DNA from 2 places in the Promicromonospora sp. NPDC050262 genome. Region 2 is predicted to be linked to the other one. Evidence: predicted binding sites of a transcription regulator. Region 2 holds the regulator's gene; the other holds the start of a gene.
What was found. Region 2 encodes Rex, which represses fermentation and respiration genes when NADH is low (regulators of the CRP and FNR family bind a similar motif). Its sites were predicted from a motif close to CTTGTGAANNNNTTCACAAG; they were not measured.
Positions count from the first base shown of each region.

Region 1: a site for Rex is predicted at 1,743-1,762, ahead of mqo (malate dehydrogenase (quinone)). Genes of this name have one in related genera too.

Region 1 covers NZ_JBFAKX010000008.1:58,080-61,481, reverse strand. The annotation lists gene AB0I29_RS14005 (hypothetical protein) at 1-162, shown strand, start outside; gene mqo (malate dehydrogenase (quinone)) at 231-1,724, opposite strand; gene AB0I29_RS13995 (helix-turn-helix transcriptional regulator) at 1,844-2,683, opposite strand; gene AB0I29_RS13990 (SDR family oxidoreductase) at 2,894-3,402, shown strand, end outside.
Region 2 covers NZ_JBFAKX010000007.1:164,647-168,048, forward strand. The annotation lists gene aqpZ (aquaporin Z) at 1-88, shown strand, start outside; gene AB0I29_RS13200 (MarR family transcriptional regulator) at 172-684, opposite strand; gene AB0I29_RS13205 (YceI family protein) at 905-1,456, shown strand; gene AB0I29_RS13210 (redox-sensing transcriptional repressor Rex) at 1,568-2,215, opposite strand; gene AB0I29_RS13215 (glutaredoxin family protein) at 2,276-2,524, opposite strand; gene AB0I29_RS13220 (Pr6Pr family membrane protein) at 2,539-3,210, opposite strand; gene AB0I29_RS13225 (HAD-IB family hydrolase) at 3,289-3,402, shown strand, end outside.

The DNA.
Region 1 (3,402 bases), on a different contig from region 2:
GCCACCCGCGCCGACGACCTCCAGGTCTGGGTCTCCCGCTCGGACGACGGCATCGCCGTCCGCGCCCGCATGCCCCGCACCCCCACGGCGACGGAGACGATCGACGCCGTGCTGGACCGCTGGTCGGAGCTGCTGACGGAACACGCCCGAACGGAGGAGTAGTCGCTCTCCCAGGGCTGGGAAAGCGACTACGCCTCCGTTCGATGCTCCGGTGCGACCAGACCCGGCGCTCAGGCGCCCGCGGTGACCTTCTCGGCCGAGGTGAGCTGCGCGGCGTCGTAGTCCACGTCGCCGCCGAGGCTCGGCATCATCGAGGTGAGCTGCGGCTTCCACTCGGCGTACTTCGCGGGGAAGCAGCGCTCCAGCAGGCCGGTCATGGCGGCGACGGCGGTCGAGGCGCCCGGGGACGCGCCCAGCAGGCCGGCGATCGTGCCGTCCTGGGCCGCGACGACCTCGGTGCCGAACTCCAGCACGCCGCCCTTGCCCTTGACCCACTTGATGACCTGGACGCGCTGGCCGGCGGTGATCTTCTCCCAGTCGGCGGGCTGCGCCGTGGGCATGAACCGCTGCAGCTCGTGGAACTTGGTCTCCGGCGCGGCCGCGACCTGCCCGACGAGGTAGCCGGTGAGGTCGAGGTTCTTCACGCCGGCACCCAGCATCGAGAAGACGTTGTGCAGGCGCAGCGACGTGATCAGGCCGAGGTACTTGCCCTTCTTGAGGTACTTGGGGCTGAACCCGGCGTACGGGCCGAACATGAGGTAGCTCTTGCCGTCCACGATGCGCGTGTCCAGGTGGGGCACGGACATGGGCGGGGCGCCGACGTCGGCCTTGCCGTAGACCTTCGCGTGGTGCTGGGCCACGAGCTCGGGGTTCGCGGTGCGCAGGAACTCGCCCGAGATCGGGAAGCCGCCGTACCCGCGCGCCTCCTTGATGCCCGACGCCTGCAGCAGGGGCAGCGCGCCGCCGCCGGCGCCGACGAAGACGAACTTCGCGGTGACGGTGCGACGGCGGGTGCCGGCGTTCCAGGAGCGGTCGTTCAGGGTCAGGCGCCAGCGGCCGTCCCGGAGCTTCTTGAGCCCGCGCACCTCGTGGTTCACGTGCAGCTCGGTGTTGTGCGCGGTGGCGAAGCCGATCAGCTTCCTGGTGAGCGACCCGAAGTCGACGTCGGTGCCCGCGGCGGCGCGCGTGGCGGCGATGGGCTCGTCGGTGTCGCGGTCCAGCGTCATCAGCGGGGCCCACGAGCCGATCACGGCCGGGTCGGAGCTGAACTCCATGTCGCCGAACAGCGGGTGCGCGCTCAGCGCGTCGAAGCGGCGGCGCAGGAAGTCGACGTTCTCGGCGCCGCGCACGAACGTCATGTGCGGCGTGACGTTGATGAAGTCGGTGCCCTCCATCAGGCCCGCGGTGAGCAGGTGGTTCCAGAACTCGCGGGAGGTGTGGAACTGCTCGTTGATCTTCACCGCCTTGGAGATGTCGACGGAGCCGTCCTTGCGCTCCGGCGTGTAGTTCAGCTCGCAGAGGGCGGCGTGGCCGGTGCCCGCGTTGTTCCACGGGTTCGACGACTCGAGTGCCACCTCGTCGAGGCGCTCGTAGATCCCGACACGCCAGGTCGGCTCAAGGATCGTGAGCAGCGCGCCGAGGGTGGCGCTCATGATCCCTCCGCCGATCAGCGCGACGTCGACCTCTTCGGAGGGACGAGGGGCTGTCTGGAGGTAAGAAGTCACGCTCAGAAAGATAGCGCGCTTGTGAAAAGCGGAACGAGCGCTGTGGCATGAATCACGTGATGTGTACCGTGACCTCGCTCACGGTATGAGCGCTGACGGTGATGTCCGCTCTGCGCGAGTCAGCGCACCTCCTGCGGCCCGAGCACGGACAGCAGCCGCAGCTTCTCGTAGCTCTCGCTGCCGGGCAGGGCCGTGTACACGAGCAGCCGGTGCGACTGGTCCGGGTCGAGGAGGGACTGGCAGGTCAGCTCCAGCGCCCCGACCTCGGGGTGCACGAAGTGCTTCACCTCGTGCGGGCGGACGCCGATCTCGTGGGCCTCCCACACCTGGCGGAACTCCTCGCTGCGCTCCAGGAGGATCTCGGCGTACCGCGCGGCGCGCGAGCCCGGCCCGCGGACGGTCGCGATCTCGCGCAGTCCCGAGGCGAACATGCGCGTCAGGAACGGGTGCTCCTCGGGCGCGTAGAGCGCACGCGTGTCCGGGTCGGTGAACCAGCGGAAGCCGATGCTGCGCTCCGGCCCGGTGTAGCCGGTCGTCTCCCCGGTCAGGGCCACGCCTGTCGGCGTCTGCCGCAGGGTCTCGCCGAGCTCGGTGACGATCTCCGCGGGGGTGTCGTCGAGCCGGTCGAGGATGCGCAGCAGCCCGGGGCTGATGTGCTCGCTGGTGGTGCCGCGCACCGGCGGGTGGTGCCCGGCCAGCCGGAACAGGTGGTCGCGCTCGTCCAGCGACAGGTGCAGGCCCTGCGCGATCGACGCGATCATCTGCTCGGACGGTTGGGGTCCGCGCTCCCGCTCCAGCCGGGAGTAGTAGTCGGTCGACATGTTGCACAGCACGGCGACCTCCTCCCGTCGCAGCCCGCTCGTGCGGCGGCGCTGCCCCCGCGGCATCCCGACGTCCTCCGGCTGCAGCAGCTCGCGGCGTCGGCGCAGGAACTCCGCCAGCCCGGTGCGATCGATCACGGTTCCCCCTGTCTCGCGTACGGCTTCTTTCTACCCCGTGCCGGACGGCGGAGCCACGGCCCGCCGATCCCCCCGTACGGGGCGGACCCGTGACCCGGCGAGCCTGTGATCGCCAGGCCCTGGATAGGTCCCCGGCGTCCGCCCAGGATCGAGGTCGACGACGAACCGATCTCGACGAACTGATCTCGACCACACGAGGGAGAAGTGCCCATGTCACGCACACCGATCGACATCACCGTGCCGAGCCTGGCCGGGAAGCGCGCGCTGGTCACCGGAGCGAGCGACGGGATGGGGCTGGGCATGGCGACCCGGCTGGCCGCGGCCGGCGCCGACGTGGTCATGCCCGTGCGCAACCCGCGCAAGGGCGAGGCGGCGGTCGCCACCATCCGGCGCACGGTGCCCGACGCGCGGCTCTCGCTGCGCACGCTCGACCTGTCCTCCCTGGACTCCGTGGCGGCGCTGGGTGACACCCTGCGCGAGGAGGGCCGGCCGATCCACGTGATGATCAACAACGCCGGCGTCATGCGGCCGCCGACCCGCCAGACCACCGCCGACGGGTTCGAGCTGCAGACGGGTACCAACCACCTGGGCCACTTCGCGCTGGTCGGTCATCTGCTCCCGCTGCTGCGCGACGGCGGCGCGCGCGTCACCTCGCAGGTCAGCGTCGCGGCGCGGCGCGGCAGCATCAACTGGGACGACCTGAACTGGGAGCGCTCGTA
Region 2 (3,402 bases):
CTGGGTGTTCATCCTGTTCCCGGTCCTCGGCGCCCTGGTCGCCGGGTACGCGTACCGCCCGATGTTCAGCCGGGTGCTGACCGAGTAGACGCCGCCATCCCCGCCGTCCACGTGTCAGACGTACAGATCCCTCGGGTGACCTGTACGTCTGACACGTGCGTCGAGGCGTGGTCAGTCGCAGTGGGCCGTGAGCCCCTCCTCGGTGCCGCCCGACACCTTCGAGGACTCCGCGACCTTGGCCATGATGCGGCCGAGCGCCGCGAACTCCTCGGGGTCCAGCGCGTCGACCATGATCCGGCGCACGGCCGCCACATGCCCCGGCGCCGACACCTCGAGCGCCGCGTAGCCGGCGTCGGTCATGGTGCAGTTCACCCCGCGACGGTCGCCCTCCGCCGCCCGCCGTTCCACGAGCCCGCGCGCCTCCATGCGCGCGACCGTGTGCGTCAGCCGGCTGCGCGAGAGCACCAGACCGTCCGCGAGCGTCGACATGCGCATCGTGCGCTCCGGCGCCTCCGAGAGCTGGACCAGCAGGCTGTACTCACCGAGCGAGAGGTCGAGGGTCCGGTCGTGCACCGCGCTGAGGGCCTCCACGAACCGCGCGGTCCCCTCGAGATACCGCCGCCAGGAGCCCTGCTGCTCCTCGGTCAGCCAGAGATCGGAACCCTGGATCGTCTCCGCTGCCACTTTGCCCACCGCCTTCGTGCTCGCCGAGCTGCCATGAGGGCCGCCCCGGATGACGCCCTCGCGCCGGGAGCCATGGTCGCCCGCCGACCCGAGTGTGATCTGCGACGTGCCGGGCGCCCTCTAGGAATACGTTACGGGACCCGTTATGTTGGAACGCATCAGATCTAGTTGATCCCTCAACTATCTGCCTCAACCGCCGCACCCACAAGGAGTCTCCCTGATGGCCACCCCGCTTCCCGCAGGTCTCACCACCGGCGCCTACGACATCGACCCCTCCCACACCGCTGCCTCCTTCTCCGTCCGCCACGCCGGGATCGCGAAGGTGCGCGGCAGCATCACCGTCACCTCGGGCACCATCACGGTGGGCGAGGACCTGGAGTCGTCGAGCGTCACCGCCGAGCTGGACGCGGCCTCCGTGAGCACCGGCGACGCCGGTCGTGACGGCCACCTGAAGAGCGCCGACTTCTGGCACGCCGACGAGAAGCCGACCTGGACGTTCTCCTCGACCGACATCAAGGCCGACGGCGACGACTACATCATCTCGGGCGACCTCACCATCAACGGCATCACCAAGGGTGTCGAGCTGGAGACCGAGTTCACCGGCACCGCCAAGGACCCGTTCGGCAACAACCGCGCGGGCTTCGAGGCCAGCGTCGAGGTCAACCGGAAGGACTTCGGCCTCACGTGGAACGCCACGCTGGAGACCGGTGGCTTCCTGGTGGGCGACAAGGTCAAGATCACGCTGGACGTCAGCGCGATCGCCAAGGGCTGAGCCCCGCTCGTCCCTGATCCTGGTTCAGCAGGCTCCGGACGACCGCATCCGCACGGATTCCGGTCGTCTGGGGCCTGCTGAACTTTTCTCGGCAGCCGACGGGCTCCCGGGTCAGAGCGCGGCCGCTCGGGTCGCCGCGTGGAACGCCAGGATCTGCAGCTCGCCGCCGACGTCGACCGAGCGCACCACCACGTCGTCCGGTACCTGGAGCGCCACCGGCGCGAAGTTCAGGATCTCCCGGACGCCGGAACCCACCACGGCGTCGGCCACGTCCTGGGCGCCGTGGCCCGGCAGGGCCAGCACCACCATGGAGACCCGCTCGCGCTCGATGACCTCGGCCACCCCGCGCACGTGCTCCACGGTCACGCCGGCCACGTGCGTGCCCACGACGTCGGGCGACGCGTCGAGCAGCGCCACCACCTGGAAACCGCGCGTCGCGTACCCCGAGTAGTTGGCGAGCGCGTGCCCGAGGTTTCCGATGCCGACGATCGCCAGCCGGTGCTCCGTCTCGAGCCCGAGGGCGACCGTGATGTACGAGGCGAGCGACTCGACGTCGTACCCGACGCCGCGCGTGCCGAACGAACCCAGGTACGAGAGGTCCTTGCGCAGCTGCGCCGAGCTGACGCCCGACCGTTCGGCGAGCTCCGTCGAGGAGGTGAGGTCCACCCCCTCGGCCGCGAGGTCGCGCAGGGCGCGCAGGTAGTACGGCAGCCTCCCTACTGTTGCTGCCGGGACTGTCCCGTCACTGAGTTCGACCACGTGCTGCTCCCCTCCCCGCGACCACTGTGTCGCGGGCGTACGCACACACTGCCTGGACGATCATGCCAGGAGGCGTGCCAGGCGCGCACCGTCCACGCGCCAGAAACCTTGCTGGACCCCGTCCACCTCGAGCACGGGGACGTACTCCCCGTACTTCTCGCGCAGTGCGGGCGCGCTGTCGATGTCGACCTCGCGCCACGCGGTCCCCGAGCTCTCGCACACCTTCTCGACGACGGCACGTGCGTCCTCGCACAGATGGCACGCCTCGCGCGTGTAGAGAACGACCCGGGTCTCGGCGGCAGTGGTCACGCCCCGAGGTTACGTCACGTGCGGGCCACCGAACGGTCGGTGTCCGGCAGCCGCCCGTCCGCCCAGCGCACGCCCCAGGCCAGGACGAGGAAGACGACGGCGACGATCGCGGCGTTGGTCACCGCGCCGGCGTAGCCGAGCCCGTTCACGTCCAGGAACGGGTACGGGTACCAACCCGTGACGGCGCCGCGGGCGAACGTGTAGACCAACCACGCGATCGGGTAGACGACGGACCACCACACCGTCCGCCCCGCCACGCGCGGCCTCGGTCCCACCAGCAGCCAGGCGACGACGGCGAACACCGGCGCCAGGACGTGCAGCATCGCGTTCGACACCATCCCGGCGCCCGTCAGCTCCACCAGCCCGCGCAGCACCGTGTTGTACACGATGCCGGTCACCGCGATGCACAGCAGCGCGTCGAGGCGCAGCACCCGGAAGACCGGCCCGTCCCGGCGTGGGTCCAGCGCGAGCGCCACCGACACCCCGCCGATCAACAGGTTCGACTGGATGGTGAAGTAGCTGAAGAGCCGGACGATCCGCTCGGCGTGCGTGGGCGCGAGGCCGGGGCCCCCGGTGAGGGCGACGACGAGCTCGATCCCGAAGCCCCCGAGGGCCAGCACGGCGACCAGCAGATGGAGGAACCGCGCGAGCCCGGCGCCCTCGGAGGTCCTGATGTTCTGCGTCACTCCCCGGTTCTACCAGCGCTTCTGCCGGGGTGCCCGGCGAGGACTTGCGTCCTGTGGCACGCGGATAGAGTGACCTCCATGCCGTCGACGCTCCCTTCGTCCGCCACCGCGGCGTTCTTCGACGTCGACAACACGATCATCCGCGGTGCGAGCGCATTTCACCTGGCCAAGTCGGCGTACCAGCGCAAGTTC